DNA from 4 places in the Ferrimonas gelatinilytica genome. Region 2 is predicted to be linked to each of the others. Evidence: predicted binding sites of a transcription regulator. Region 2 holds the regulator's gene; each other region holds the start of a gene.
The links. The regulator sigma-54, encoded in region 2, starts transcription at its own class of promoters, with help from an activator protein. The targets are predictions, from matches to a motif close to GTTGGCACGNNNNTNGNNT.
Positions count from the first base shown of each region.

Region 1 (7,778 bases), on a different contig from region 2:
GGCCCGCCTGTTTCAGGGCATCAGCCACCTGTTCCGCCACGAATTCCGAGGCGCCATAAACCGTCCCCACCGCCAGCGAGATTACCGCCATTGTCCATCCCCTAGTTGCATATCCTCTGCTGTCAACTTACTGTAAGGATCGACGGTGCGCAATACGCCAACCAGGAGCCCGGTCATGCATCAGCGCAGTTTACGACGTCGTCATATCCATCGCCATGTCTGCGTTCGCCGTCGCATCCGGCGCAACGTCTTCTTCGTGACTGAGCAGAAGGAGCACGCGCCTATCGTCTACCCGCGCACTAAGTCCTGACCCGGTAGGCACCGGAATCCGTCGGCCAACCAAAACGTTGCAGTAGCGGCTGCCACTCCGGCTCCAGATCGCATTCGATCCAAAGCGGATCCTCGCTGCGCGGATGCCGTAACCCCATTGCCTTGGCAACGAGCCAAAGTCGCTGGATACCGAACGCTTCCCGATAAAGCTTGTTATGGTGACGACACCCATGGGTGGTATCACCCACGATGGGGTGACGCAGATGCGCCATATGGCGGCGTAACTGGTGTTTGCGCCCCGTCTGCGGCCTTAACTCCATCAAGGTATAGCGGGCACTGGGATAACGACTGACCGGGATCGGCAGCTCAACCTGACGCAACGGTGCAAAGTGGGTCACCGCCTCCTGGGGCGGTTTATCCTGCTTCGCATGTTTATCCGCGATGGCATCCAGCTCCTCTTTCAGGGGGTAATCCAGCGTCCCCGCTTCATTGAGGTGGCCCCGGCACAGGGCAAGATACACCTTTTCAACCTGATGAGCGGCAAACTGCTCCGACAACCGACGGGCCATTAATGCACTCTTGGCAAAGAGCAGTACCCCGGATGTAGGACGGTCCAGGCGGTGGACCGGAAACACGTGGCAGCCAACCTGGTCGCGGGTCATCTGCATGGCAAACTGCGTTTCGTGACGATCCAGCCAGCTACGGTGCACCAAAAGACCCGAGGGCTTGTGCACCGCGACCAAATCCTCATCCTCGTAAAGAATCGGGATCATCGGCCCCCCTGCGACAGGCAGAGATCCAGGCGCCCAAGATGGGCAATCAGGAGCTGGCACTGGGGGTGGTTGCGAAACGCCTCCTCGGCCATGGGTTTTAAGGCAATGGCTGTGGGCAGGCTCCGCCGCTCTGCCACCAGAAGACGCATCCGCGGGACAAAGAGAAATTGCAGCCACTGCTCGAACCTGAGGGTATCCACACAAAATGGCAGTGGACTGGCCAGCGCCGCCGCATCCGGCGGCGCGGCTTGCCAAAGCTCCGCCTCTCGCATCAGCCGTTCGAGGACCAACAACTGGTCCGCCACCGCATGATACAGGGCTTCGGATCCATCACTCGTCATAAGCGCTCCACAAAAGGGCAAAAGGCTGGGCGCGGGATCATACCATCCGGCGGATGAGCCACCTATAATGGCCCAAATTTCCCACGAGCCGTGTCATGGAAAGTCTTACCACACTCGACCAGTTTCTCACTCAAGCCGGCGTGCAGTATCAGGTTTACGATTTGGGACGCCGAGTGGTTCCCCTGGACCCCACACTGTTCCAGCGCTTCGAAGCCACCGAGCAACCCTACCCCTACCCCCGGGCCCAGCATGCTTGGCTTGGGATCCTGTTTTGGGATCCCCAGCGCTCGACTCAGCACTTTGTCTGGTTTCTCAAGCTGCCGCTGGATGAACAGGGAAAACTCAACCCGGCGGCGCGCAGTCAGTTCCTGCAGATGGTGGTGGAGGCCCTGGGTCAGGATCCCGCAGCGGCAATGGCACCGGAGCAGCAGGAGCGGTTGAACAACAACCCTTTCACCTTCACGCCTACCCAGGAAAAGATGGCGCTGTTCCACGCTCGCGTTCGGCAACAGCTGGCGCAGCCGCCCACTGTCCACTGTGCCCCGGTGCAGGCCTACCTCTGTGGGCACAGCGACCCTCAGCAGTGGCCACAGCTCGGCCTTCAGGGGTTCGCGGACTACCTCTGCCGTTTCCCGCCTCAAGACATCCCACAGGTTGTCGAAACACTGAAAACCCTTCCGCCGGAGCCACGGCACGCCTTTGCCAGCGTCTGCGAACACCTCTCCCTGAACGATGCCCTCGCCGACGCCTGGCTGATGCTGGCAATGCAGGAAACCTCGGGGCCGCAGCGCCTGATGGCTATCCGGGCCATCGCCGGCTGCCCCCTGCAGCGTCAGCAGGGGCTGGATCTCCTGCTGGACCAACCGACGCTGGATGACGAGACGTTGATCGCCATCGCCGCTCGGCTCTGGCAGGGGCTGGATCCCGGGCGCCTGAATCGATACCTTGGGCACTTGGCCGAGGCCCGGTCAGAAACATTCGAACAGATCTTTGTTGATCTGGTCGCCATTCCCCAGCTTCGGGGGGCCATCCTGGCCCTGGTGCAGGATCCCGCACGCCCCAAAGCACTGGCCGATGCGATCCTGTGCCTGCGCCAAACCCTGAGGAGCCGCAACCATGTTTAGCCTGATGGAACTGATGCTACTGCTCTGCTGTGGCGTAATCGCCATGCTGTTCTGGCAACTGCGACAGATCTCTGAAGCCGCGGGCTTTCACGCCCAGCGGCTGTGCCAACAGCGGCGACTGCAGCTGCTCAATGTCGCCCGAGTCAAAGCCAGACTTGGCAAAATCCCGGGGCATGGGCTGGGCTGGCGCACCGAATACCAGGTCGAATTCAGTACCGATGGCCTCAACAGCCTGACCGCCAAAATGGCGTTTCTGGGGCCGCGACTGAATGAGGCAACACTGCCACTCTACCCGGAGCCGGAATGGCAACAAGCTCCCGCCAACCGGGGACGGATAGGCATGGGGAGCTGCAGCAGTAGTGGTTGCGGCAGTAAAAGCAGCTGCGGCTCAAAACGCTGCTGACTCTCCTCGCCAGTGTGCCCTCTCGCTGAACTTCACCGCATAAACAAGCAAAAAAAAGAACCGCAACAGTTACCTGTTGCGGTTCGGGTACCACATCTACGCCAACTATCCGTGTTGAATTGATGCTCCCTGCATCCTCCTTGCGTACCGATGCTCCTTGCACTTTCCTTAGCTGATCCATCAGCTTCCCTGTACTCCCGTGTCCCCGCTCCTGCGAAGTCCCCTTCCCTGGGGTGTGCCACCCTCGGCATCCTGCCTATCCCTGGTGGCCAACACGCTCAACGTACTCACTTCCTTGTGACGGCCCCATCCTGCGGCCGAACATGCTCCATCCTGGAGCGGTCCTACATCTTCCTTGATTAACCCATTGTTTCGATGACCGCATCCTGCTGCCACCGAAGGGTTATCTGTCGTTTCCTGACAAAACCAGAGTCTAGTTCAGTGATATCGACAAACAACCCAATGTTAACAAAAGGTTTTTTATCTGAAATCCAAGGCACAACCGTCAACCGGGATAAATGTCTTTAAAAATCAAAAATTTGACTTATCAAAGCACGATAACCACACCGCTTCGGCGGGACATTTTCTTACAGGGTAAAGAGAAATTCGACTCAACAATCATCGGGTTAAGTCGCCGCGTTAAAGAACGGTAGCGGACAAGCTGGTCATGCGAAGAAGAGATGCTGGCGCCGATAAGAGACCGGGCCATAAAAAAGCGGGCCGCAACAAAGTTGCGGCCCTTAAGGTACGTGTCAAGCTATCCCGCTTAAATTGGCGCCACTCCCTGGCCCATCCCTGCGTCACTTGCCAATCCCTGCATCATCCTTGGCTGTTCCATCAGCATTCCCTGAACAAACCGTTCTAACCATCCTGGCAGAGCATCATCCTGGCACTCAGCGCACAATCGAAACTGCGCGTTTTCCTCCCTGCGGCGAACATCCCCATCCGCCTGAGTATCCGTTCCTGTCCCACTCCCTGTGGTAACAGCACGCCACTCACTCATTTCCCAGCAGGCCAACTCCTTGTCAGACAAGCCATGAAACCAGTTACCGCTCCTTGGTGTCTCCCATTCTATGCAAATCCACCCTGACCACAACCCCTTTACTCAAACGCTACGGGCCCGCAACCAAAGAACGCTCCGTACACCACTACGAAACCTTTGACTTACATCGAGATAAAATAAAAGACCGGCAAGAACTCGGGACCCTGACGGGCAATACTCTCCCAAGGGAAATGGACAATCTCTTACACGAGATATCAGAGATCCTTCACCTTAAATCAGCCTGATACAAGCTTCCGGTCACCTGACCAACATTCAACTCAGCGATGGGATTAAAGCCAAGGCTCTCAAACAGAGGCTTCAGGGTGGGCCAATAGATCATTGTGGCGAGCCCATTGATGTGTCGCTCTCGCTCCAGTGCAATGACCGAGCTCAGTAGCTGAGCACCATAGCCGCGTCGACGGTAGGCCGGGGCCACAGCCACAAACTGCAGCAGATGGGTACGATCGAAATCCAGGCGCTCGAGGATCTCCTGCTCCCGCGCCATCCATTGACGGGCGCCGCTCCAGCCAGTTCCGAGCGCCATCTTCAGACGCCAGTTCCAGAAACGTTCCTGGCCCAGCGGGTAAGCCCCGTCGAGCAGAGACGCCACGCCCACAAGGGCACCCTCCAGTTCCAGGCCGACAAAGATCTGCTCGCGCTGCCACAACTCATGCAACTCCTCCCGGATCGCCGCACGCAGGCGCTGCTCATAGTTATCCGCAGGGAAAACGGAACGAAAAAAGGGATCATCTCGATATGCCTGAAGCAGAAGGGACGCGGCGACACGAAGATCATCCGCACTGAGATAACGCACTTCCGGTGAGGGGGCAACCGCCGGCTCCATGGCACTCTCCTGATGAAAACTTGACCAATGCAAACATCGGTCAAAACTTAGGTAAAAATCAAGCTCAGGAGCAATCGATGGACACCACACCCACAGACTTAACCCACCTTTTTGAACAATTGGGACTGGATCCGGAGCAAACCGCGATGGACCACTTCATCTCAACCCACCGGCTGGCGCCGGAGCAGGCTTTAGAGGAGGCCCCATTCTGGACACCGTCACAACGGGCATTTCTCAGGGAGGAGAAGCAGCAGGATGCCGAGTGGGTAGAAACCATCGATATTCTGGACACCCTGCTGCGGGGATAGGGAGACTCGCGGCCCGGGAGGCGATCAGATAGCCAAGTTCACCGCGGTTTCACCCCAACCGGTGACGGCACCGTCACGGAAAACCACCGGTGTGCACTCCTCCTTCTCGGTTACGCCATCTCCGTGTAGGCGATGGGTTCGGTAATACAGTACCTGAACCACCCCTTGATCCTTCTGATAGACTTCGTTGAAATCTGCGGTACCCATAATGACGCGCACCTGGTCCACGGTCATACCCAGGCTGATCTGGGCCAGGTTCTTACGATTGCGCTCCTGTTGCTTCTCCCAGCTGCTCAGGTGATCCGCGTCCCAGCCGCCGTCACCGCCCACCTTTACCACGCAACCGCTTAAACTGGTGATCGCCATCGCCGCAAGGGTGGCCGCAAGTATGGTTTTTTTCATCGTTGACATCCTGTGTTCATTAAGGGTTCGCAGTGCTTATAACAAAAGTCGTGCCAACCACGAAAATCACCTTTAAATCAATGGTATAATTATTTCCCGTTGCGCTTACAGTTTTCAATCAGGCAAACTCTTAGCGAAATTCACTAACGGTTTTGCCCGAACATGATGGAACCTGAAATTCGCGCCGCACTTTGCCGCCTGCACGACACCGGCCCCACCCTGGCCCTGTTGAAAAAGCAAACCGGGCATCGTTTTCCTCTCCCCATGCTGATCAGCGCCTTGCAAAGTTACAAGGCCAATCCGGACGCCTTTGCCGAGGCACCACAGACCATGCCCGCCGCCCCCGAAGCCGGTCCATCAAGCGCTTCAGATCTTGAAGAGCTTGAGCACAGGGTGGCGACACTGGAAGCGCTGGTAACGCAGCTGCAGGCAGAGATTGCCCAACTGCTGGCCCGGCAGAAATAACTCCCCTGGGGGCTTCCAGTTGGCGGGCACAGACAACCGCCCTATACTGACGCCCCTTTTTCCAGTGAACCGTCGGGAGCTCCCATGTACCTAGCTGAAGTCCGATTCGAATGTTTTGCCGACACCACCCTCACCGCGGTGGAACAAGCGATCAATGGACTGATGGAGGCGTGGCGCAACAACGGTCAGGTATTGGGACGGGAGTTTCCGCTGGTGCAGCAGGAAGCGGAGTTTCGCCTACGTGTGATGTGCCCGGGGCGGGACAGCCTGGAACACCGCCACACCAGTTCCTGGGGCCGTCATGCTCTGGCCCAGCTGACCGAAGCCAAGCTGCTCCAGCCCCGTTTCAAGCTGCTGGGACGTGACATCAACGCCGACCATTGTGCCGATCAGGCCCCGGTCAACTGGCAGGTGCTTTATACCACCTATGTGCATAGCAGCTCTCCGGTTCGCGATGGGGACAGCTTTCAACCGGTTCCCCTCTACCGCCTGCCCGCCAGCTTCAATGGCGATCACAAGGCGCTGATCAAGTGGCAGACGGAGTGGCAAGCCTGTGACGAGCTGCAGATGGCCGGCAGTGGTGCGGTGGAGCATGCGGCCCTGAATGAGATCGCATCGGTAGAGAGTGTCCTGTTTCGCCGGGGCTGGGATCTCCGAGGTCGACTGGAGTACCTCACCAAGGTGCCCACTTACTACTACCTCTACCGGGTCGGGGGCAGCAGCCTGGAGGAGGAGCGGGAGCGCCCCTGCCCACGCTGCGGCAGCCGAGACTGGGCACTGGAATCCCCGCAGCACGATCTCTTCGCCTTCAAGTGCGAACCCTGTCGCCTGGTCTCTAATCTCTCCTGGGATCTGCAGCATGGCTGACGGAGTCGACTAAGGTCGAATTAACCACAGAGGCGTTTGCGCGCAGGGTGATCACTCCCTCTCAGTCAGAAAGGAAGCGACATGATCTACGCCAAGCCCGGCACCGAGGGTGCCCCATTCCAGTTCCAGTCCCAATATCACAATTTCATCAACGGCCAATGGGTCGCGCCGGTTAATGGCCGCTACTTCGACGATATCTCCCCGGTGGATGGCTCGGTGATTGCCGCCGTGGCCCGCTCTGACGCCGACGACATCAACCTGGCGCTGGATGCGGCCCATGCCGCCCAGGCCGACTGGGGCAAACGCAGCCCCACCGAGCGCAGCAACCTGCTGCTGAAGATCGCCGACCGCATCGAGCAGCACGCGGAAACCTTGGCGTACGTGGAAACCTGGGAAAATGGTAAGGCGATCCGCGAAACCCTTAACGCTGACCTGCCCCTCTGCGTCGACCATTTTCGCTATTTCGCCGGTGCGATAAGGGCCCAGGAGGGCAGCCTGGGCGAGATTGATGAGCACACCACCGCCTACCACTTCCACGAGCCTCTGGGCGTGGTGGGCCAGATCATCCCCTGGAACTTTCCCCTGTTGATGGCCGCATGGAAACTGGGCCCCGCCCTGGCGGCGGGCTGCAGCGTGGTACTTAAACCGGCAGAGCAGACCCCTATCTCCATCCTGGTGCTGATGGAGCTGATCGGTGATCTGATCCCCCCTGGCGTCGTTAACGTGGTCAACGGCATGGGCGAGGAGGCAGGAGCTGCCCTGGCCACCTCGAACCGCATCGCCAAGCTGGCCTTTACCGGGTCCACCGCCGTCGGACAGCAGATCATGCGCTGCGGTGCCGACTCCCTGATCCCGGTCACCCTGGAGCTGGGGGGCAAATCCCCCAACATCTATTTCGAGGATGTGATGGCCGAGGACGACGCCTTCTTCGACAAGTGC
Region 1 covers NZ_BAABLF010000008.1:143,551-151,328, forward strand. The annotation lists gene ABD997_RS07905 (flavodoxin) at 1-91, opposite strand, end outside; gene ABD997_RS07910 (hypothetical protein) at 176-310, shown strand; gene truC (tRNA pseudouridine(65) synthase TruC) at 300-1,043, opposite strand; gene ABD997_RS07920 (YqcC family protein) at 1,040-1,384, opposite strand; gene ABD997_RS07925 (DUF3549 family protein) at 1,480-2,508, shown strand; gene ABD997_RS07930 (DUF3301 domain-containing protein) at 2,501-2,911, shown strand; gene ABD997_RS07935 (GNAT family N-acetyltransferase) at 4,180-4,797, opposite strand; gene ABD997_RS07940 (DUF2789 domain-containing protein) at 4,875-5,105, shown strand; gene ABD997_RS07945 (DUF3192 domain-containing protein) at 5,130-5,507, opposite strand; gene ABD997_RS07950 (bZIP transcription factor) at 5,670-5,972, shown strand; gene ABD997_RS07955 (Zn-ribbon-containing protein) at 6,057-6,839, shown strand; gene exaC (acetaldehyde dehydrogenase ExaC) at 6,921-7,778, shown strand, end outside.
Region 1: ABD997_RS07945 (DUF3192 domain-containing protein) is a predicted target of sigma-54. The motif match lies at 5,547-5,565, and genes of this name have one in related genera.

Region 2 (7,778 bases):
TAATGATCGCCACCGGCAACCCGGCCACCTACGAGCAAGTGATGGAGAACGGCCTGATGGCCCGGGCCGAGGCCCGAGAGATCCGCTACGACGTCAATACCCAGCTGTTGACCATGAGCGGCAACGCGCAACTGAGCCAGGCAGATAGCCTGGTGCGGGGCGAAACCATCAGTTACAACGCCCGGCTACAGCGCCTGACCGCCGAGGGCAGCAAAGATGAACAGATCACCACCATCTTCATGCCCAAAGAGGAAAAAAAGGTAGAGCCGGAGCCGGAAGCTCCAGCGCCAGCGCCAGCGCAGGAGCCTCAACCATGACCGAGAGCGTGCTCAAGGCTGAACAACTGGCCAAAAGTTACAACGGTCGTCAGGTCGTCAAGAGCGTCGGTCTGGAGGTGAAAACCGGGCAGATCGTCGGCCTCCTCGGCCCCAACGGGGCGGGGAAAACGACGACCTTCTACATGGTGGTGGGGCTGGTGCAGAACGACAAGGGACGTATTCAGATCGATGATCGTGACATCACCCTGCTGCCCATGCACTCCCGGGCCCGCCAGGGGATCGGTTACCTCCCACAGGAGGCCTCCATTTTCCGCAAGCTGAGTGTCTACGACAACCTGATGGCGGTCCTGCAAACCCGCAAGGAGCTGTCGAAACAGGAGCGGGAACACAAGCTGGAGCAGCTGTTGGAGGAGTTCAACATCACCCATATTCGTGACAGCCTCGGCATGAGCCTGTCCGGTGGTGAGCGTCGTCGGGTGGAGATCGCCCGAGCCCTAGCAGCGGACCCCAAGTTTATCCTTCTCGATGAGCCCTTTGCCGGGGTAGACCCTATCTCGGTTATCGATATCAAGAAGATCATCGAACACCTCAAGGAGCGGGGCCTAGGTGTCTTGATCACCGACCACAATGTGCGCGAAACTCTGGATGTGTGCGAATACGCTTACATCGTCAGCCACGGGGAGATGATCGCACAGGGCGCACCGGAAGCGGTGCTCAACAACAAACTGGTTCGCTCGGTGTACCTCGGCGACCAGTTCAAGCTCTGACCGTCCGGCTAAAGCGGGACTTACGACACAAGGATTGGGCATTACCTCGATGAAGACGTCACTGCAGCTGAAGCTGGGGCAACACCTGACCATGACGCCCCAATTGCAGCAGGCGATACGCCTGCTGCAGCTGTCGACGCTGGATCTGCAACAGGAGATCCAGGAAGCACTTGAGGCCAATCCCCTGCTGGAGCAGGTTGATGAGTTTGAAGGTCAGGATGCGGAGGTGCCGGAAGCTGCCCCGAAGGAGCGCTCGGAAATGGAAACCGGCGAGGCGATGAGCCAAACCGAGATGACCGATGACCTGCCGCTGGACAGCACCTGGGACGATGTCTACAGTGCCGCGCCTGCCGCCCCCGCCGGGCCGGTGCGCGACGACGATGAGAATCTCTACCAGGGGGAAACCCACGAAGACCTGCACAGCCATCTGCTCTGGCAGATGGAGCTCACCCCGATGACTGATCGGGATCGTGCCATCGCCACCACCATCATCGACGCCATTGACGAGCATGGCTATCTCACTGTTGATATCGAAGAGGTGCAAGAAGCGCAGGGCCTGGATGATATCGACCTGGACGAGGTCGTGGCGGTACTCAAGCGTGTCCAGCAGTTCGATCCTATCGGCTGTGGCGCGCGGGATCCGGCAGAGTGCCTGCTGGTCCAGTTGGCCCAGTTCGATCCCAAAACCCCCTGGCGCAGCGAAGCGATCAGCCTGCTCAACGACCATATGGACCTGCTGGGCAACCGCGACTTTCGAACCCTCCTGCGGCGCACTAAACTCAAAGAAGATGAGTTAAGGGCCGCCATGGAACTGATCCAATCTCTCAACCCCCGTCCAGGCAGCGCGATCTCCGCCAGCGCGAGCGAGTATGTGATACCGGACGTTTCCGTTAGCAAGAAACAGGGACGCTGGGTGGTGGAACTCAACCCGGATTCGGTCCCAAAGATCCGTATCAACGAACAGTACGCCGCCCTCTCAAAAGGGGCCAGAAACAATGGCGACAGTCAGTTTGTTCGCGGTCACTTGCAGGATGCCAAGTGGTTCATCAAGAGCCTGGAGAGCCGCAATGAGACATTAATGAAGGTGGCGAACTGCATCGTCCAGTTTCAGCAAGGATTTCTTGAGTATGGTGACGAAGCGATGAAGCCCATGGTCCTCAATGACGTCGCCGAAGCGGTGGAGATGCACGAGTCCACCATCTCCCGGGTCACTACACAGAAATTCATGCATACCCCTCGAGGGGTGTACGAACTGAAATACTTTTTCTCCAGTCACGTCAGTACGGACAGTGGCGGTGAGTGTTCCTCCACCGCCATCCGCGCACTGATCAAAAAACTGGTGGCCGCCGAGAGTCCCAAAAAGCCCCTCAGCGACAGCAAGATGGCTCAGCTTCTCGCGGAGCAGGGGATCCAGGTAGCACGGCGAACCATCGCCAAATACCGGGAAGCCCTCTCCATCCCCCCGTCAAACCAGCGCAAAGTACTGTAACAGAGCGCAATGGAGGCTTACTTATGCAGATCAATCTTACCGGGCACCACATCGAACTGACCGACGCCTTGAGAAACTATGTGCATGAAAAGTTTGAGCGACTAGAACGGCATTTTGATCACATCAACAATGTCCACGTGATCCTGAATGTACAGAAGCTGCAGCAGATCGCCGAAGCCAAGCTCCATGTCAACGGTGGGGAGGTGTTTGCCACCCATGAGCACGAAAACATGTACGCGGCCATCGATGGTCTGGTGGATAAGCTTGACCGCCAAGTGATTAAGCACAAAGAGAAAATTTCCAGACACTAATGGAAATCACGCAACTCCTGACGCCGGAGCGCACCCACTGTGCTGCGCCCGGCCTTAGCAAGAAACGGGCACTGGAGATGATCAGTGATTTGGCTGCTCGCCAGTGCCCGGATCTCCCCCAACATGAACTGTTTGAGAGCCTGTTAGCCCGGGAAAAAGTGGGCAGCACCGGAATCGGCAACGGCATCGCCCTGCCCCACGGTCGCCTCGAACGGATCACCACTCCCATCGCCGTGCTGCTCAAAACCGAGGAGCCGATCCCCTTCGATGCCATCGATGGCAAGCCGGTCGACCTGCTGTTTGCCCTCTTTGTTCCGGAGCAGGATCATCAGGCCCACTTGTCAACGTTGCGCACTGTGGCGGCCCTGCTCAGCCAGAAGGAGCTTTGTCGGGCGATGCGCAAAACCTGTAATGATCGAGAACTCTATGAGCTGCTAACCCAGTGAAGTTAATCATCCTCTCCGGCCGCTCCGGCGCCGGTAAAACCGTCGCCCTACACATACTCGAAGATCTCGGCTTTTACTGCGTCGACAACCTGCCACTGGAGTTGCTCCCACAGCTGCTGCGAACGCAACAGGGGCGCAGCAAGGAGGTCGCGGTCAGCCTCGACATTCGCAATCTGCCGCTGGAGAAGATCGACATCCCCCATCTTCGAGGCCAGCTCGACAGCAACATCGATCTGCAGCTGTTCTATCTCGATGCCGGCGATGATCACCTGCTGAAGCGCTACAGCGAAACCCGGCGAATGCACCCCCTGTCGCGGGATGGTCGCCCCCTGGCCGAGGCGATCGCCGAGGAACGGCGGTTGTTGGCGCCCTTGGCACAGAACTGCGATCACCACATCATTACCGACAACCTCTCCGTCTACCAGCTGGCGGACGAGCTGCGTAAACGTCTCAACGACGAGCAGGACACCATGCCGATGATGCTGGTGTTTGAGTCATTCGGCTTCAAGCACGGCATGCCCAAGCAGGCCGACTACCTGTTCGATGTTCGCTTCCTGCCCAACCCCCACTGGGAAGCGAGCCTGCGCCCATTGACCGGATTGGATCAGCCGGTCGCGGACTTCTTCCAACGGCACAACAGCGTGGCGCGCTTTATCGATCACACAGAGCGCTTTCTGCTCAACTGGCTACCGATGCTGGAGCGCAACAACCGCGCCTACCTGACCGTCGCCATCGGGTGTACCGGGGGCCAGCATCGCAGCGTCTACGTCGCCAAAGAGCTGGCACGGCGCTTCCGACGCCATCGCAAAGATGTGCAACTGCGTCACCGCGAACTGCCCGGGTCCTGAGATGCTGGAACGGGACGTTGAGGTGGTCAACCGTCTGGGCCTGCATGCCCGAGCCGCCACCCGGCTGGTACAACTGGCTGCCCAGTTCGACGCCCGGATCACGCTTCAGCAGGGGAAGGAGGTCGCCGAGGCGGATAGTGTCTTGGGGATCCTGCTGTTGCAGGGTAACCAGGGCAAACGGGTCAAGGTCCGCTGCGAGGGCCCCCAGGCAGCCGAGGCCCTGGAAGCGGTATGTGAACTGTTCGCCGCCCGCTTCGATGAACAGGAGTAAAAAACCGTAGCCCAGGCTTACTCCTGCAGTCGTAACCCCATTTTCAGGCCACTGAGCTGCCACAACCTTGCCAGCACCAGCATCGGCAGGTTCAACAGCAAGAGTAACCACCACTCAAACCCGTTCTCCAACCGCTCATACCCCTCACCAAGCCAAGCCGCCAGCGCTACCGACAACAGGGCCACCACCAGGGTCAGGGTGCTTAACCACAGCAGCCCAAGCCCAGCACCATGCCAGCGTTCGGTCCGATAGAGCCCATCGGCCACCACCACCTGCAGGGTAAAGGTCATAAACAGGAACAGGGCGATGCCATTGCGACGCAGCACCGGGTAGTAGCCGGTGCTGTGGCCCAGTGTCAGGGCATAGAGCATCAAGGCAGCGGAGCCAAGCAGGGCCACCAGTAACCAGGCACGGTGACGGCCCTGGCCCAACAGCGCCAGCCATTGCCAGCAGAGCCCCCAGAAGAGAAACAGCAGCAGGGTGGTCGGCAACATACCAGCCTTGAAAAGGAAATAGGCAACCCCGTGGCGCCCCGTATTGCTGATGCTCACGCAATCCACACCATAGGGATTGCAGGGTTCGATGTAGCCAAGGAGGATACTCAGGCCCCAACAAAGGTGGGTTGTCAGCAGCGGCAGCAGCGCCGTCACATACCCCAGGGTGTGTATAGAGAGCGCGGGCATCATCCCCTCTTCGTTGCGCGGCCCAACTTCACTCAAACCCGCGGGCCAGCGATAAGTTCAGTCACCATAGTTTAATGCACTGCCGTCACCACGATCCGGTAACGGCAGAGGACACAGGGAGAGGTGCAGGATGAGTAAAAAGAGGATAGCTCGGCTTGGAAAGGGGTTAGCCATACTTTGGCTGGCACTGGGCGTGTTACCGAACTCGCTCCAGGCGGTCGAAAACCGGTTACACAGTGCTCGTTGTGGCACGGACCTGGTGAAGCTGGGCGACAGTCGGGCCACCCTGCTGGCCCACTGCGGACGACCACTGGAATCCCTCAGCGTCGGCCGTGGTGCCCGGGAGTATCACTTCAGGCAGGAGCGCTCAGGCCCCACCACCATTTTTCGCATTCGCGACGGGCGGGTCATTGAGATCCGCCAAATTCGCCGGCTCTAGGACGCCCCTTCGAACCGTTCTGAGCCCGCCCCAGCCATAGGCGGGGCCTCAATCCCGGTGGGCGCCTCAGGATTCCTCAGTTCGGCGCTGCTTGCCAAGTCCACGCACAAAGTTGCGCAGCAACTGATCACCACAGGCCTGATAGTTACGGTGGTCCGGACTGCGGAACAGGGCCGAAAGCTCAGACTTGGAGATGCGGAAGCCCGCCAGCTTGAGGATGGCGATGATATCGTCATCCTTGAGCGTCAGCGCGATACGCAGCTTACGAAGGATCTCATTGTTACTCAACCGCGCCTTGGGCCCCAACAACTGTGGCTCCCGCCCCGGCTGCACCCCACGGTTGCGGATGATCAGCCCGTCGAGGAAGGCGGCCAGGGTACGATCCCGGCAGAGTACGAACCCCGCCTCCTCCTCGCGCTTAAGCATGGCGTCCAGCTCCTCCTTGGTGATGGGGTATTGCATCAGGGCAAACACCGCGATCACATCCGGATTATTGAACTTAAGGGCGTAGCGCAGTTGACGCAGCAGATCGTTATTGAGCATGGGATGACCTTTAGCAAAGAGAGGGCGGCAAGTTTACGCAGCCAGGCGCCTCGGTGCCACTCCTCCGAGACAAGAGCAACGTGCCTTGTCATCGAAAACGTTACGAGCCCTCACCACCGGGGCTCGTTTGGGCAAACATTGCGGCTTCAGTTGCCGGCGATCTTCATCGACTCCAGCAGGATCGGGCCGGCGGCGATGGAGTGGCGAGGATCGATATCTGAGCCCATGGCCACCATGTCGCGGTACATGGTCTTTAGGTTTCCGGCGATGGTGATCTCATGCACCGGATATTGGATCTCCCCGTTTTCAACCCAGAAGCCTGCGGCACCGCGGGAGTAGTCGCCGGTCACCCCATTGACCCCCTGCCCCATCAGTTCGGTCACATAGAGACCAGTGCCCAGCTGTCTGAGCATGGCCGCCAGGTCGCCTCCGTTGCGGGACAACTGCCAGTTGTAGATCCCACCGGCATGGCCGGTATTGGCCAGTCCGAGTCGTCGGGCGGAGTAGGCCGTGAGCAGGTAGCTCTTCAGGACCCCATCCTGAACAATCTCCCGGTCGCGGGTGGCGACCCCCTCACCATCAAAGGGGGACGACGCCAGGGCACCGGGAAGGTGAGGCCGCTCCGAGATCTGGAACCAGCGCGGGAAGATCTCGCTGTCCAGACTGTCCTTTAGGAAGCTGGCATTGCGGTAGAGGCTGGCGCCGCTGATGGCGCCAATCAGGTGTCCGATCAGCCCCACCGACTGCGCCGCATTGAACAGCACCGGCACCGTGCAGGTATCAATTTTTCGGGCGCCGAGACGTGCTGCCGTATCCACTCCGGCCTGGTGGCCAATCGCTTCCGGCTCAGGCAGATCGGCAAAGCGTCGGGCGACACCATAATCGTAGTCCCGCTCCATGCCGTGCTGGTCCTGGCCGATCACCACTGCCGACAGGCTATGTCGGGAAGAGGGGTAACTGGCGATAAAACCGTGGCTATTGCCATACACCTTCAGCCCTTCATGGCTGTTGAAGCTGGCGCCATCGGAGTTGACGATGCGGGGATCCGACGCCAGCGCCGCGCGCTCAGCACGTGCCGCCAGCTCAACCGCCTGATGGGGGTCGAACGCCTCCGGGTGATACAGGTCCAGATCCGGCAACTGGGTTGGCATCAGGCCCGCGTCCGCCAGGCCGTTATGGCTGTCCGCCGTGGTCTGGTGGGCAATGGTGGCCGCCGCCTGAACCGCAGCCTGGATCGCCGGGGCGGACAGATCCGAGGTGGATGCATTGCCCTTGCGCCCATCCAGGTAGACCGAGATCCCCAGCGCGCCATCCTTGTTGAATTCGACGGTTTCCACTTCGCCCATCCGGGTCGATACGGAGAGGCCCTGCTGCTTCTGGATCGCCACTTCGGCACTGTCGACCCCTAACTTACGGGCCGATTCCAGGGCTTGGGCCACCGCCCCTTCCAACTCATCGCGCTGCTGCGCCAACTGCTCACTCATTGCTGCACTAGCTCGGTTAACAAGGTTACAAACGACAGGATAACAAAGTCCCTCGGGCAAACGGACCCCTTATTTGTCCCATCACTGACAGCACCGGCGGTTGAGGGTAAAATAGGGTTTTTACCCTGCGGAGCGCCTCATGGCCCAGTACGACGACTTTGATGACGATTTCATCAGCAAAACCCAGCTCAAGCGCGAAGCGGAGCAGCAACAGGCACT
Region 2 covers NZ_BAABLF010000029.1:54,185-61,962, forward strand. The annotation lists gene lptA (lipopolysaccharide transport periplasmic protein LptA) at 1-317, shown strand, start outside; gene lptB (LPS export ABC transporter ATP-binding protein) at 314-1,045, shown strand; gene ABD997_RS14040 (RNA polymerase factor sigma-54) at 1,095-2,534, shown strand; gene hpf (ribosome hibernation promoting factor) at 2,558-2,845, shown strand; gene ptsN (PTS IIA-like nitrogen regulatory protein PtsN) at 2,845-3,291, shown strand; gene rapZ (RNase adapter RapZ) at 3,288-4,139, shown strand; gene ABD997_RS14060 (HPr family phosphocarrier protein) at 4,141-4,410, shown strand; gene ABD997_RS14065 (hypothetical protein) at 4,428-5,129, opposite strand; gene ABD997_RS14070 (DUF2845 domain-containing protein) at 5,224-5,532, shown strand; gene ABD997_RS14075 (YehS family protein) at 5,599-6,075, opposite strand; gene pmbA (metalloprotease PmbA) at 6,222-7,559, opposite strand; gene yjgA (ribosome biogenesis factor YjgA) at 7,699-7,778, shown strand, end outside.

Region 3 (7,778 bases), on a different contig from region 2:
CATGATCTCTATCAGCTCATCCGCCAGCACCTTGACCTCTTCATCGGGATACAGCGGGCCCAGTAATTGGGCAACCCGGGTGGAGAGCGTCATCATGAAGCCAGCTCCTTATGATCCGACTCCACGGCATCCACCAGGCGGTCGTATACATCCGGCATGGCGGAGAGCACCCGGTTCCAGCTGGGGATAAACGGGGTCTCCATGGGGTTATCGAGGAAATGGTTGCCCGCCTTGATGATGTTTTCAGCAAACAGCTCGACCGCCTTCTCCTCCTTGTGAATGTCCAGGTCCAGTCCGTTGATGATGGCATCACTGCGATAGGTCTCGATGAAATCCAGGGCGATACGGTAATAGGTGGCCTTGATGGTACGCAGTACCCCGGGGCTGAACACGGTACCCTGGGTTGCCAGCTTACGGATCATCGCCTTAATGATGTCGATGGACATCCGTGACAGACCACCGCTGTCATTCCCGGCACTGAGATCCTGATGCTTATGATCGTAGCGGTCGGCGATATCCACCTGGCAGAGCCGGTTGGTGGCGTAGTTGCGTTTCATCTCCGCCAGCACCCCAATCTCCAGCCCCCAGTCACTGGGGATCCTCAGGTCATTGAGCACATCGAGACGGAAGGAGAACTCCCCCGCCAGTGGATAGCGGAAACTGTCGAGAAACTCCAGGTAATCGGACTCGGGGACAATCTTTTTCAGCGCCCGGATCAGCGGTGTCACCAGCAGCCGCGTCACCCGGCCATTGAGGGTTCCCCCGGCCACCCGGGCGTAATAGCCTTTGCAAAACTCGTAGTTGAAGGTGGGGTTGGCCACCGGGTAGATGAGTCGGGCCAGCAGGCTGCGATCATAGGTGAGAATATCGCAGTCATGCAGGGCCAGGGCTTCCACCCGCTGTGTCGCCATGGCGTAACCGAAGCAGTACCAGACGTTGCGCCCCTTACCCGGCTGATCCGGCGCCAATCCTCGTGCCTGCAGCTCTGCATCCAGCGCCCGCAAGCGGGGCCCGTCATGCCAGAGGACACGGTGGTGCTGGGGCAGCTGATCGAAGAACGCGAGGGCGTGGACATACTCCTCACGACTGGCCCGGTCGAGCCCGATGATCACCTGGGACAGATAGGGAACCTTGGCCAACTCCTCGACAATGGCGGGCAGCGCCGGTGTCTGCAACTCAGAATAGAGCGATGGCAGCACCAACCCCAGTGGCCGGGCCTGGGAGAAGCGGCACAGCTCCGCCTCCATCTCCTCAACCGGCCGGTCAGCCAGATTGTGCAGGGTGGTAATGATGCCGTTCTGGTAGTAATCCGCCATAAAATCTCCTTATTGGGTTTCGTCGAGCCAGGCCTGGACCGCCTCGTTCCAGCCCTCGGGGCCGCAGAGCTGAGTCTGGATCACACGGGCATTCGTAGAGGCTCTCGACAGCGTGGGGAAGGGGTGCACCGGGGATCGAACCTGGACTGCGATTTGGGCCGCCTCCAGCATGGCGCTGTCGTTCTGACCATCCCCCAGGGCCATCACCCGTGGGGCCTGGCCCCAAAGCCCGTGGTAATGATCGCAGAGCCAGCGCAACGCACGCCCCTTGTCCGTTTGCCCCAGCAGATGGAGGAATCGCCCTCCCCGGAGCAACCGGTAGCCCGCCCGCTGCACCCGGGACTGGAAGTGCAAAAAGGCATGCTCGGTGTCCTGCCACAACAAAGGTTCACTGTAGGCCCGCTGTTGGGCGGAGGACGCCTGGGTAAGAGAGAGGCCGGTGTGGGCGGCCAGAGTGGCGCTGTCCCAGTCACTGAAGCTCTGCAGGCTGTACCCCTCCTGCTCCCGCAGCGCGTGCAGGAAACCCACCAGGTCACTGCGCCGAGCCCCCAGGACCACGATTTTTCCGCGCGCAGCCTCCGTAGCATGCTGGGCAGAGGCAGGCAGCCAGATGGCTGAGCCGTTCTCCACCACCAGGGGAGCCTCTATCCCGAGTTCCCTGGCCAATGCCTGACTCTCCTCCAGGGTTTTGCTGGTGTTGAAGATCACCGGGATCCCGAGCGACCGGCAGCGCTCCAGTGCCGGCAACGCGGGGCCAAAGTCGTAACTGTGATGATCGAGCAGGGTGCCATCGAGATCGGTGAAGATCAGCCTCGGTGGCGTTTCGGAGAGCGTGTTTTTTCGAGCGGTCATACCTTGTCCTACGTAACAAATCCGAATTGCGCGACTCCCGTCTTTGCCCTCTCTGGCCCCTGCCGGAAGTTCGAGTCGACGGGCCAGTGAAACCCTGGCTCGACGTGACCGACAGCCATGTGGCCATCCTGACGCCAGCGGGTCTCCCTGTTTAAGATAGAGTGCCGCAAGCCAGGTCGCGCAATAACAAGAAGAAACAGAGCAAGGAGCGGGCCAACGACGCCAGTTGGACACAGAGAGGGGAATCGTGGCGATAGGGACCCGAATGCCTTTAACAGGCCTGGCGCATGGGAGGAAAGGCGCACCATAAAGGCGCATGGGCCGGTGACAGCGCGCGCCCTTTTGGGGCAGAACACCCGCATTCAACTGTCCCGCCCCACACCGATTTGGGGCACAGCATTAAGCTCGGCATGGGAGACCCGGGGTCGTCACGGAACGAAAAAAGCCGACTCAAGGTCGGCTTTTGCAACACCTGCTGGTCGCTCTGTGTGGCCATAGACGCTCAGACGGCAAATCTGGGCAACCCGGTCAGAGCTAAGGTACCGGCTCAGATCAGGCCCTGATCCTTGACCGCCTGGCGGTTGAACTCCAGAACCACCTCCTCCACGGAGAGTTCCGGCTGCTCACTGCAGCGCTGGATGATGTAGTCGCGCCGGGCATGACGGCAGGTTTCGATCATCTCACCGCCCTTCTCCTTACCGAAGCGCCAACGCAGGTACTGCATGGCATTGCCATCCGCGTAGGCCACCAGCTTATTCAGGGTCGCCTCGTTGTCGGCATAATGGTTGATGGTACGGCAGTAGGTTTTTTCACCGACGTAGTGGTCGAAGTAATCCGCATCCCGCAACGGCTTGGCTTGGAGAAAGAAAACACCAAGGACAAAGAGCACCCCTGCGACGGCACAGAGCATACCGACGGCACTGATCAGCTGACGATATTGGCTTTGGATCCGCATACTCACCTCCCTAGGCCGGCTGGATTGGGGGCCACCACTGGCGACATCAAAACCAGCCCTTACTTGCAGGCTAGAGCAGCAGATGGGAACGCAACTTGATCCAGATCAACAAGGCGACTTCTTGTCACTTGCGAATCTTTCCACCTTCATCGCCCAGAGAGGAAAAAGGCTTAAAGCAGGCTGAGTTGAGGGTCGGAATGGGGGGCCAGGGTGACGCTCACCCCAACCAGACGGACGCCCCGCCCCCCCCCCCGGGCGAACCCGGTGTGAAGCAATGAGGCCAACCGGGCCGGGTCTAGGGAACTGGCGGGGCAGGCGACCGTGGTTTGCTGAAAGTCACTGAACTTGAGCTTCACACTGAGTCCCCTGAAGGGACGCTCGCCCAGCCGCCGGGCCAACTCCGGCAACAGCGTCAGTAGTTTTGCCAGGCAGTCGGCTTCCGTCTGCAGGTCCCGCTCCAGGGTGGTTTCCACGCCCACCGACTTGCGGATCCGGTTGGTGCGGACCGGACGATCATCGATCCCCTGGGCTCGCTGATGCAACACCGGGCCAAACTTGCCAAACCACTGCTCCAGCTCTACCGCCGTATGCTTCAGCACGTCCGCGCCAAGGTGCAGCCCCCTTTGTGCCAACCGCTCGGCGGTGCGGGGCCCCACCCCGGGGATCTTGCGCAGTGGCAGTCCGGCCACGAACTCGGCACATTGGCCCGGCAGTATCACGCACTGACCGTTGGGTTTGTTCTCATCCGAGGCGATCTTGGCCAGGAACTTGTTGGGGGCGATCCCCGCCGACGCGGTCAAACCGGTCTCGGCCAGGATGGCGGCGCGGATCTCCCGCGCCATCAGGGTGGCGCTGCCTCGGCAATGGGGAGCGTCGCTGACATCCAAGTAGGCTTCATCCAGGGAGAGGGGCTCTATCCTGTCGGTGTAACGCCGAAAGATGGCGCGGATCTGCGCGCTGACCTCCTTGTAGACCGACATCCGACCCGGAACCAACACCAGCTGCGGACAGCGGCGCATTGCCTCGCTGCTGGCCATGGCGCTGCGAACACCATAAGCGCGGGCGGCGTAGTTGCAGGTCGCGATCACCCCTCGACCGGTAGCACGGCCGCCCACGGCAATCGGCTTATCCCTCAACTCCGGGTTGTCCCGCATCTCCACCGCGGCAAAAAAGCAGTCCATGTCCACGTGTATGATTTTGCGCTGCGTCATCGCCGTCCTGCCGGCCCATCCCACAATTACTGTATAAACAGACAGTATTCTAACACAGACCCGACATCCGCCAAGGGGTCGGATCCGCACTCAAGCGAAGCCGCTTAAAAAGGGTTTCCCGGGTCTTGGCTGCTCAACGCCAACATCGACGCACTTTTAGCACGTCGCCCTAGCGGCAGCAGTCAAAGGGGGCTTTTAGCCCCCTTTCCTTTTCGTAAAGAGCGGGTCCATTTACCTCCGGTCGCTGCTCTTCCTCGCTCTCGCTCCGTAAGATCAAGGTAGCGATCAGAATCGGCTTTACCGCTGCGCTATCGCTGCTGAGCGACAAAGTCCGGCTTCGTATCCCTGCCCTCGCGTTCAAGCCCTCTGCCTTCACCCATGCCTCCGCAGGCCCTCTCCTCTGCCTTACCGTGGCTTCACTCGGGTCAGCCTGAAAATCGAGTGAGGCATTCGCCTTAGAGCCGTGAATGGCTAATGACAACAGATCCACTATTTAAGCTTTTCTGTTTTTCCCGAAAAACTGCGAAGAATTCCAAAAATGGCCGTGTCCCAATTGGTGTTGAAACTCATGCTCGCTATGACAGCCAACGGAACTTGATGGCCTGCCAGATCTTTGCCGACTTGGAGTCGCCCGAACGAAGGCGCTTAGGGCAAGGTCTGAGGCCAGGAAGGCCGAAGTGGTGCGCGGAGACAGGATGTCGACTCCCGCCCGTGCCGCAGGCTCAAGCGACGAGAGTGAGGATCAGCGACGATTGGAGGCAATGGGGAGTTGAGAGGGGGAGAATCCCCTCTTGTTGCTGTCGCCAACGCGACAAATACAGCCGATGAACTGCAGAATGTTACGCCCGCGCTGGCGTCCAAAGGAGATGAGAGAACAATCCTCATGAGCAAACGCATTCGGAACCGTATGAATGGCCGTTAAAACTGCGAAGAGGTAAAAAAAGACCCCGCTATGGGGCGGGGTCGTTCACCGTTGCGGCGTCCGGCTCAGAGAATGCGGTTTTTCTGCAGCCGGGCGGCACGCTCCGCCTCCGCTTCCTGCTTGGCGCTCTCTTTGGCCATCCGCGCCTTGCGCTTGTCGCAGGGTTCCGGGCAGTCGCACTCCTTGTCGATGCCGATGCTGCCCAAACCACCACAAGAGCCGCTGATGCTCTTGCGTTTGATCAGGTAACCCACCGACATCATGGCCACCAGAGCCAGCATCAGAATAAAGGTGGCGATAAAGGTGCTCATTGCGACAACTCCTGCAGATATGGGGTAAAGGCACTGGAGTATCGTACCGCAAATTCGCCCTCAAGACCCTTCTCAATCAGCATCACCGGCAAAGATTCCTGCTCCGCCAGAGCCAGGGAGGCCTCGCTGCCCATGACACTGAAAGCGGTGGCCAGGCCATCGGCGGTCATGGAGCTGGGGGCCAGCACGGTGACCGACGCCAGCCGGTTGGTAATGGGGGCCCCGGTACGGGGATCGATCAGGTGAGAGAAGCGCTCTCCCTCCTCCTCGAAGAAGTTACGGTAGTCCCCTGAGGTGGCGACGGCCATATTACCGGGCTCGATGATCTGGGCCACGGAACGCCCCTCATCGTCCGGCTGCTCAATGGCGATACGCCACCGCCTGCCGTCCGGCTTGCGCCCGCGAAGTCGCAGTTCACCCCCAATCTCCACCAGATAGCTGTCAATCCCCCGCGCCTCAAGCAGGTCCGCCACCGCATCCACCCCATACCCCTTGGCGACCGCCGAAAGGTTGAGGGTCAGGGTAGGCAGGCTCTTGTGCACGAGGTTGCCGTCCAGGTGCAGGTGATGCATGCCGGTATGGGCCCGGGCCTCGGCGATAGACTCCGCCGTAGGGGCATGGGTGATCCGCCCCTCGGGGCCGAAGCCCCAGAGATCCACCAGTGGCGAGACAGTAATATCCAGTGCCCCGTCGGTCAGCCGGTAGAGCCGTTGTGACTCCCGGAGCACGGCGATGAAATCATCGTCGAGCTGCATCGGCGTATCGAACCTGTGGCCATTGAACTGGCTGATCAGCGAGTCCGGCCGCCAGTTCGACATGGAGGCGTTGATCTGCTCCAGCCGCGTGTCTACCGCGGCCTGCAGCAGCTGGGGCTGCTCGGGTTGCGCTGCCGACACCCAGGAGATGTGGTAGCTGGTGCCCATGGTCCGGCCCGAAATGGACTGAACCTTGGGTTGCGGCGCACAGCCGCTAAGAACAACAAGGGCCAGCCCCAGGGGGGCCAGCCACTTAATCAGAGTACGAAACAACATCTTTACTCGTGAGTTTTAAAGGGATTAACCGCCGAAATCATCCAGCAGAATGTTGTCATCTTCAACACCCAGATCCTTGAGCATGTTGATCACCGCGGAGTTCATCATCGGCGGCCCACACATGTAGTACTCACAATCTTCCGGTGCCTCGTGGTCCTTCAAATAGTTCTCGTACAGGACATTGTGGATGAAGCCGGTGTAGCCATCCCAGTTGTCCTCGGGCTGCGGATCGGAGAGGGCCACATGCCAGACGAAGTTATCGTTGGTTTCCGCCAGGCCGTCGAAGTCCTCTTCGTAGAACATCTCGCGCTTGGAGCGGGCGCCGTACCAGAAGCTGATCTTGCGCTTGGAGTGCAGACGCTTGAGCTGGTCGAAGATGTGGCTTCGCATCGGCGCCATCCCGGCACCCCCACCGATGAAGACCATCTCAGCGTCGGTCTCCTTGGCGAAGAACTCACCGAAGGGTCCGGAGATGGTGACCTTATCACCGGCCTTGAGGCTCCAGATGTAGGAGGACATCTTACCGGCCGGCAGGGAGAGGTTATTCGGCGGCGGGGTGGCGATCCGCACGTTGAGCATGATGATGCCATGCTCCTCCGGGTAGTTGGCCATGGAGTAGGCGCGGATGGTCTCTTCGTCCACCTTGGATTCGATGTCGAAGAAGCCGAAACGCTCCCAGTCAGGCTTGTACTCGTCCGGAATGTCGAAATCCTTGTACTTGACGTGGTGCGGTGGCGCTTCGATCTGAATGTAACCACCGGCACGGAAGGGAACAGACTCGCCATCGGGGATCGCCAGCTTCAGCTCCTTGATGAACGTGGCCTTGTTGTCATTGGAGACAACGGTGCACTCCCACTTCTTGATCCCGAACACCTCTTCCGGCAGTTCGATCTCCATGTCGTTCTTGACCGCCACCTGGCAGGCAAGACGGCAGCCCTCTTTGGCCTCGCGCTTGTTGATGTGGCTCTGCTCGGTGGGCAGGATCTCGCCACCGCCAGACTTGACGTTGACGCGACACTGGCCGCAGGAACCGCCGCCACCACAGGCTGAGGAGATGAAGATCCCCTCGCCGGCGAGGGCCCCCAGCAGCTTGTCGCCGGGGGTGGTGGTGATCGCCTTATCGGGATCGCCGTTGATGCTGATCGTGATGTCACCGCTGGCAACCAGTTTGGATTTGGCG
Region 3 covers NZ_BAABLF010000008.1:170,954-178,731, forward strand. The annotation lists gene ABD997_RS08040 (sugar phosphorylase) at 1-96, opposite strand, end outside; gene ABD997_RS08045 (glycosyltransferase family protein) at 93-1,316, opposite strand; gene ABD997_RS08050 (HAD-IIB family hydrolase) at 1,326-2,168, opposite strand; gene ABD997_RS08055 (hypothetical protein) at 2,716-3,123, opposite strand; gene dinB (DNA polymerase IV) at 3,294-4,334, opposite strand; gene nqrM ((Na+)-NQR maturation NqrM) at 5,322-5,567, opposite strand; gene ABD997_RS08070 (FAD:protein FMN transferase) at 5,564-6,595, opposite strand; gene nqrF (NADH:ubiquinone reductase (Na(+)-transporting) subunit F) at 6,623-7,778, opposite strand, start outside.
Region 3: ABD997_RS08050 (HAD-IIB family hydrolase) is a predicted target of sigma-54. The motif match lies at 2,368-2,386, and genes of this name have one in related genera.

Region 4 (7,778 bases), on a different contig from region 2:
TTGTCATGTCGATAAAACGGAACTGACCGGAGCGCAGTAAGCGGGTGCTGATGGTATCGGTGATGGATTCGGTGTCGATATGTTCCGATGTTTTGTTGGTGATCCGGTCGACAAACAGGATGGGGCGGTCCTGGGCGGTGAGCGCGGTGACTGAGGGGGTGGTGAGCATGGAGTCCACCATCTTGGTGGCCACCGCCTGCAGATCGGTGGAGCCGAAGCTGATGTCGACGGTTTCCACTTCGGTGGCGTCGCGGTACTCCACCTTGGACTGACAGCCGGCCAGTACCAGGGCCAGCGACAGGGGTAGCAGGTACTTCAGTGCTTTCATGGTTTGTCCCTCCTCGAATCGATTAAATCAGTATGGTTTGTATTTGCCGGGTTCCCGCCTGCTCGGCGATCCACACGAGGGTGGTGCGACCGGGGGCGATGGCGACCTCCGTCTGCAGACCCGCAGCGGTGAGTCGGTAGTCGCCGGGATGAAGGTGACGGGTCGCCGCTTGCGCCTGGCGTGGCAGGGTGAGCCAGCTGCGCCGGTCGGCCTGTTCCGTCAGGGCGTTGAATATCTGCATCGAGATGGCGCCAAAGTCGCCGCCCTTGCGCTCAGCCCAGGCATTGGCGTTGTGCTTGGTTGCCAGTCTAATGCCCTGACGGAGCAGGATAAAGGGGTATTGTTCCCGCAGTGAACGGGCGGCCATCTGGTCCAGGTCTGCCAGCGGCTCTGTGGTCAGGATGTCGGCATCCAGTTGCACCGTCAGGAGCGATGGTGGGGCCTGGATCCCCCTGTAGGTGGGCAGGGCGATCTGCTGATAGTAGCTGTCCCAACTGAAGGGGATGGTGATCTGCTGGCGGGGGGGCAGCGTGCCGGTTTCATAAAGGATCACCAGGCGACCGCTCTGGGAGGGCGCGGGTATCGGCGCACCAAACTGACGCTCCAGAGTGTCGCAGTCGATATTTAGCTGGCACGCCAGGCGTACCACCTCCCGCTGAAGCAGGGTATTTTCAGGTCTGAGCTGCAACGCTTTACGCAGATCGATCAGGGCATCGTTGGGCTGCCCGGCAGCTTCATAGATGACTGCGTTGCTGAACAACACGTAGGGGTTGATGAAGGAATCCGGAGCGTTGCCCGCCTGGCGGTCTAGCCGGGTCAGCTCGGCGTCGATGCTGGCATTGCTGATCGCCCTCTGAGACTTGAGGTTTTCCCGGTAGGTCTTCTGGGCCAGGATCTGGGCCTGGTCCGCCCGACGTACCTCCACCAGCGCGGCTTCCAGATCCGATTGCCACAGGTAGTTCAGGGCCTGTTGCTGGTGCAGCATGACCCGCTCAAACGCCTGGCCCCGGTAAGCTAAAAGGTTTTCCGAAACCGTGGCAGCGCCCAACTGCTGACTGATGTCGGTGAAGGAGACGATCGCTCTCCAGTCGAGCTGGTCGTAGTCGGCCATCGCCTGGCGGTAGTAGTCGAGACTCGCCGGGGTATCCCCGAGCAAGGCGGCGATTCGTCCCGCCTCCTGGGCATAGAGGAGGCCATCCCCATCATCAACGTGGTTCGCCAGGCTTGCCAGGGCGGCGTCCCCGTTGCCCCGCTGGATCTGCGCCTGCACGGCGGCAATGCGGTTGGGGTAGGGCTGAAACAGGCTGCTGCCGGCGCATCCAGCCAGCAGCAGGACCAGGAGAAGGGCTTTCAGTCGCCTTGGCACTGCCGCTCCCAGACGCTGCTGGCGATAAGATCGCTGCCGTTGGTGATATGGTCGAGGAAGGTTCGCCCCTCGAGGTGATCAAATTCGTGCTGCACGATGCGGGCGACGAAGCCCTCGAAGTGACGCTGATGCCAGCGACCGTCGGCATCCTGGAAACGGGCGCTCACCGCATTGCGGCGACGCACTTTGCCGCGGATCCCGGGTACCGACAGGCAGCCCTCCCAGGCCTCTATCCACTCACCCTGGGGTTCCCCCAGCTCCGGATTGATCATCGCCAGAGGTTCCATTATGGGCGCATCCGGGTAACGGGGATTGGGACGGGAGGCGATGATCATCACCCGTTGAGAAACGAAGATCTGCGGGGCAGCAATACCGACCCCGTTGCTGGCGTGCATGGTGTCGGTCAGGGTGGTCAGCAGCGCTCCCAGCCGATCATCGAAGTGGTCAACCGGCTCGGCCCGGCGGCGCAAAACGGGTTCGCCCAGTTGTGCAATCGCAGCGGTCATCAGCTTGGCGGCCTCCAGGTCTTAATAGTGGGGTGGCGGTGTCTCTTCACTGCTGTCGGCGATCTGGCTATTGGGCATAGATCTTAGTCGCTGCGCCAGCAGTCGGATCTGCTCGGACTGCTTGGCCAGTTCGGCGTTGAGACGAACCAGGGTGTCGTTCAGTTGATCGATGGTGCTCTCCTGGTAGGCCACTTTGGTCTCCAGATCCAGCAGGCGTTGGCCATAGTCGTTCATGGGGTTCCTTGAGTCATTAAAGTGGGGATAAGCCCCGGAGGGCGTCAGTTTACCAAACTCTCCCTCCATTCCCCCATCAAAAGCGGGCTGAACCCTGAGCGTTCGGTGCGGGGCCTGTAACCGGCCGCCAACCCGCTGGGTTACACTATCGTGACAAACGCCAACCAATTATGAAGAGCACCATGGAATATGAATTTCGCCGCGAGTGGGGCGGTCCACCGATGGTCGTGATGTCGATGGGTCATGAGGCGATAGGGCGCTTTGTCCAGGAGGAGTTGTCCACACCTGAGGCGGTGGCCGCCCTGATGCAAGCGCTCAAGGCCCTGCCTTTGCGCTCGGGCAGCGAGTACCGACAGGAGGGGCGGGAACAGAGTCTTGTGGCGGAAGCGGACGAGGTGTTGATCCAGGATCACCGCCTTCACCAGGAGGATGACGCCGCTGAATCGCTGGAGTTGAACCTTTACGATGCTGAGGCAGAAGCGTGCTGTGGTCTGGAGGATTTCCTGATGCTGCTGGAGAGCTGGCACGCGTTTTTGCTGGGACATTGAACTCACTCCCCAGCGAAACAGGCCAGAGGTACGCATCGCTTAGTGTCAAAATTTAAGGGAAAAATAGAATAACTATCATCACGTTAGGTTCTTTATAGGGCAGAGCGCCCGACGTCATCCTACCCCAGTAATAACCTTACAAAAGCAGTGGTAAAGCACTCGCAAGTGAACTAGTTTCATCTGCAGGTGAGTCATATTCAAAACTGGGAGAAACAGATGGACAGGGTAAAACGGCGTTGTGTCGCGCTTATGGCCGCGGTGTTGGTGATGGGAGCAAGTCAGGCAGCAGAGTCGATCACCGAGGCGGATAACAGCAAGTTTGAACGTTTCAAGCGCCAGCATCAGTCCTGGCAAAAGACCAGCGAAAGCAGTGAGGTGGTGGATGCCCTGGCGGAGGATCCCAATTTGGTGATCCTGTGGGCGGGCTACGGCTTTGCCAAGGACTACAACAAGGCCCGCGGCCATCATTATTCCGTGACGGATGTGCGTCAGACCCTACGCACCGGCGGTCCCATGGGGCCGAGCGAAGGGCCAATGCCGATGGCGTGCTGGTCCTGTAAGTCCCCCGATGTCCCGCGCTATATCGAGACCAACGGTGAAGCGGAGTACTTCAGCGGCAAGTGGGCCAAGGGTGGCCCGGAGATCACTCAGGAGATCGGGTGCGGCAACTGTCATGACAATAATGCCCGGTTGCGCCTATCGGTGCCTTTTGCCCAGCGGGCGATGGACACCATAGGTTGGAAGTGGGAGGAAGCGAGCAAGTCTCAGAAGCAATCCATGGTCTGTGGCCAGTGCCACGTTGAGTATTACTTCACCAAGGAGAGCACCTTCGTTAAGTTTCCCTGGGACAACGGCACCAAAGCCGACGAGATGGAGGTCTACTACGACGCCATCGAGTTTGCGGATTGGACGCACGCTCTCTCCCGGGCGAAGATGCTCAAGGCTCAGCACCCCGGCTTTGAAACCAGTCTGACCGGAACCCATGGCCGCAACGATGTTTCCTGCACCGATTGTCACATGCCCAGGGTGACCAATGCCGAAGGCAAGAAATACACCGACCATAACGTGGGCAACCCGTTCGATCAGTTCGAGTTCACCTGTGCACGCTGCCACTCCCAGAGCAAGGAGACCCTGCAGGGGGTGATCGCGGATTACAAGAAGATGGTGCTCGATGCCCGTATTCAGGCCGAGACGCAGCTGGTCCATGCCCACTTTGAAGCCAAGGCAGCCTGGGATGCGGGGGCGACTGAGGCGGAGATGGCCGAGGCGCTGACCGCCATCCGTCATGCTCAGTGGCGTTGGGACATGGCTATTGCGTCTCATGGGATCCATGCCCACAACCCGGAAGAGGCGCTCAGGCTGCTGGCTTCCTCACTCGAGCGCAGTGCCAATGCGCGAACCTCGCTGGCGCGGGTGCTGGCCAAGCATGGTGTCATGGAGGCCGTAGCTGTGCCAGACATCTCCACCAAGGCGGCGGCCCAGGCGGCGCTGGGGATGGATATGGATAAGATGAATGCGGAGAAGGCCCGCTTCCTGGAGGAGCAGGTGCCTCAGTGGGACAAGGCGTATCAGGAGAAGTATGGTGCCAATGCCCCATAATCCTGGCTCATGAGATCGATGCGGCTCCCTTCGGGGAGCCGTTTTGCTTCCCGCCCATTTCGCCATGGCCCATCCCATTACTGGTATCACCATGGTACCGCTGGGCGCTCCAAACCCCCGCTGATGAATTCACCCCAAGGCAGGGCCTGGCTGTGCACCAAACTGGTGCCTGCGGCCTGAACCTTGGTCAGTTTCGGTGCGACATCCCTCTCTTTGCGCTCAGTTTATTTTGTAAGCAATTGAAATGATAGGGTAAAAATTTATGGCACGGGAGTTGATAAGTTCTAGGCAAGAGCGCAGTGCGTGAACGAGGAGAACGGGATGAAACTGGTCAGCGCAATCATTAAACCTTTCAAACTGGATGATGTCCGCGAAGCCGTGGCGGAGATGGGCGTCGATGGACTGACGGTCACCGAGGTCAAAGGTTTCGGTCGTCAGAAGGGTCACACGGAGCTTTACCGCGGGGCCGAATACCAGGTCGACTTCCTGCCGAAGGTGAAACTGGAGATCGCCACTCAGAGCGACCAGGTGGACCGCCTGATCGAGGTGATCACCCAGGCCGCGGGAACCGGGAAAATTGGCGATGGCAAGATCTTTGTGACAGACCTGGACCGGGTGGTGCGGATCCGCACCGGGGAAATGGACGCGGAAGCGCTCTAAGGAGGACACCATGGAAGAGTTAACGAAATTGGGCCTGACAGTCACTGAGCTGCGTTTTGCCCTTGATACCTTTTACTTTTTGATCTCCGGTGCACTGGTGATGTGGATGGCGGCGGGCTTCGCCATGCTGGAAGCGGGCCTGGTGCGATCTAAAAACACAACGGAGATCCTGACCAAAAACATGTGCTTGTACGCGATTGCCTGTGCCATGTACCTGCTTGTGGGTTACCACATCATGTACGTAGACAACGCAGAAGCGGGCTGGCTGCCAAGCTTTGGTGCCTTGATCGGTACCCAGGCGGATGGCGCGGATCACGCCCTGGAGTCGGATTTCTTCTTCCAGGTGGTGTTTGTCGCGACGGCGATGTCCATCGTCTCTGGGGCGGTGGCTGAGCGCATGAAGCTTTGGGCATTCCTGGCATTTGCCGTGGTTCTCACCGGCTTTATCTATCCGATGGAGGGATATTGGACCTGGGGGGGTGGCTTTGTCTCTGAATTCGGATTTGTCGACTTTGCCGGTTCCGGCATCGTCCATATGGCGGGTGCGGCCGCGGCAATTGCCGGAGTGCTTCTTTTAGGTGCCCGTAAGGGCAAATACAACGCCGATGGCAGCGTGAATCCCATTCCGGGCTCCAACATGCCTTTGGCGACCCTGGGGACCTTTATCCTCTGGTTGGGTTGGTTCGGCTTCAATGGCGGCTCCCAACTGCTGGTATCCGATGCAGAGAACGCGTCTGCTGTGGCCAAGATCTTCGTGAACACCAATTCCGCCGCCGCCTTCGGCGCGCTTGCGGCCCTGGTGGTATGCAAGATGACCTGGGGCAAAGCGGATCTGACCATGATCCTCAACGGCGCGTTGGCTGGCCTGGTGGCGATAACCGCCGACCCTCTCTCCCCCTCCCTGGGCCTGGCGGCGGTCATCGGTGTCGTGGCCGGTGGCGTGGTGGTCTTCGCTATCGTGGGGATGGATAAGCTCAAGATTGATGACCCTGTGGGCGCGATCTCAGTGCACGGTGTTTGCGGTTTGCTGGGCCTCGTACTGGTGCCCATCTCCAATGGTGAGGCCACCCTGGGTGCTCAACTGCTGGGCGCCGCGGTGATCTTCGGTTGGGTGTTCATTACCAGCCTCATCACCTGGGGAATTCTCAAGGCGGTCATGGGAATCCGCGTCTCCGAAGAGGAGGAGTACCAGGGGATGGATATGTCGGATTGTGGAGTCGATGCCTATCCGGAATTCATCACTGTGAAAACCGCCGGATAAAAAACCAAAAGTTTGAACCAGGCCCCCTTTTCGGGGGCCTTTTTTGTGCTTCGGAGATTGCCAGCTGGCGGCGTACTGAGTAATCTTTAACTGCTAAAAGGAATTATTCTCATTTTCGAATCTGCTGGAGACACATCATGTTTCGACCCCTTTTCGCCACGGTCCTGCTTCTGATCAGCACCGCCACTTTTGCCCAGACTGTCACCGTTTACTCCTACCGTCAGCCGTTTCTGATCGAGCCGATGCTGGAGCGGTTTACCGAGGAGACCGGGATCCAGACACAGGTGGTGTTTGCCCAGACTGGTCTGGAGGAGCGCCTTAAGCGTGAGGGGCGTCTCTCCCCGGCGGATCTGGTACTGACTACCGACATCTCCCGCCTGGCCACTCTGGTGGAGATGGGGCTGAGCCAGCCGGTGGAGAGCGAGGTTCTGACCCGCAACATCCCCAGCCAGTATCGCTCCCCGGATAACCAGTGGTTTGCTTTGACGCTGCGCGCCCGCACGGTTTACACCCCGAAAGATCGCCTCGGACCGGTTGCGCTGAGCTATGAAGACCTCGCCAAGCCGGAGTTCGCCGGCAAGATCTGTATGCGTTCCGGTAAAAATGCCTACAACGTGGCCCTGATCGCCAGCATGATCGCCCACCACGGCGAAGCGGAGGCTAAAACCTGGCTGGAAGGGGTCAAAGCGAACTTGGCTCGCAAGCCGCAGGGCAATGATCGGGCCCAGATCAAAGCAGTGGCAGAGGGAGTATGCGATTATGCCATCGGCAACAGCTACTACTACGGCGCCATGCTCAAAGATCCCAAGCAACGCCCCGTTGCGGAGCAGGTGGTGATCAACTTCCCCAATCAGGGGGATCGTGGTGCCCACATCAACGTATCCGGCGCGGTGGTAGCCAAGCACGCTAAGAACCTCGAAGGCGCCAAGGCGCTGCTGGAGTTCCTGACCCAGCCGGAAGCCCAATCGGTGTACGCCGAATTGAATGCTGAATACCCGGTAAACCCGGCGGTAGCACCTTCGGAGATGGTGGCTTCCTGGGGAGCCTTCAAGGCCGATGAGTTGCCGGTATACCAACTGTCGGTATACCACGCCGCCGCGATGAAACTGTTAGACGAAGTAAGGTTTGATCTTTGATCCAAACACTCTCCCGTCGCTGGAGCCTGGGCGGTTACCTCACGGTAGCCGTCCTGTTGTTACCCCTGGCGGCATTGATATTTCAATCTCTGGATCCTGACCAGGCGGTTTTTGACCACCTGCGTCAAACGGTGTTGGCG
Region 4 covers NZ_BAABLF010000002.1:21,974-29,751, reverse strand. The annotation lists gene lpoB (penicillin-binding protein activator LpoB) at 1-328, opposite strand, end outside; gene ABD997_RS01240 (COG3014 family protein) at 351-1,694, opposite strand; gene def (peptide deformylase) at 1,679-2,200, opposite strand; gene ABD997_RS01230 (SlyX family protein) at 2,222-2,434, opposite strand; gene ABD997_RS01225 (YacL family protein) at 2,617-2,982, shown strand; gene nrfA (ammonia-forming cytochrome c nitrite reductase) at 3,199-4,581, shown strand; gene glnK (P-II family nitrogen regulator) at 4,903-5,241, shown strand; gene ABD997_RS01210 (ammonium transporter) at 5,252-6,502, shown strand; gene ABD997_RS01205 (Fe(3+) ABC transporter substrate-binding protein) at 6,640-7,638, shown strand; gene ABD997_RS01200 (ABC transporter permease) at 7,635-7,778, shown strand, end outside.
Region 4: glnK (P-II family nitrogen regulator) is a predicted target of sigma-54. The motif match lies at 4,843-4,861, and genes of this name have one in related genera.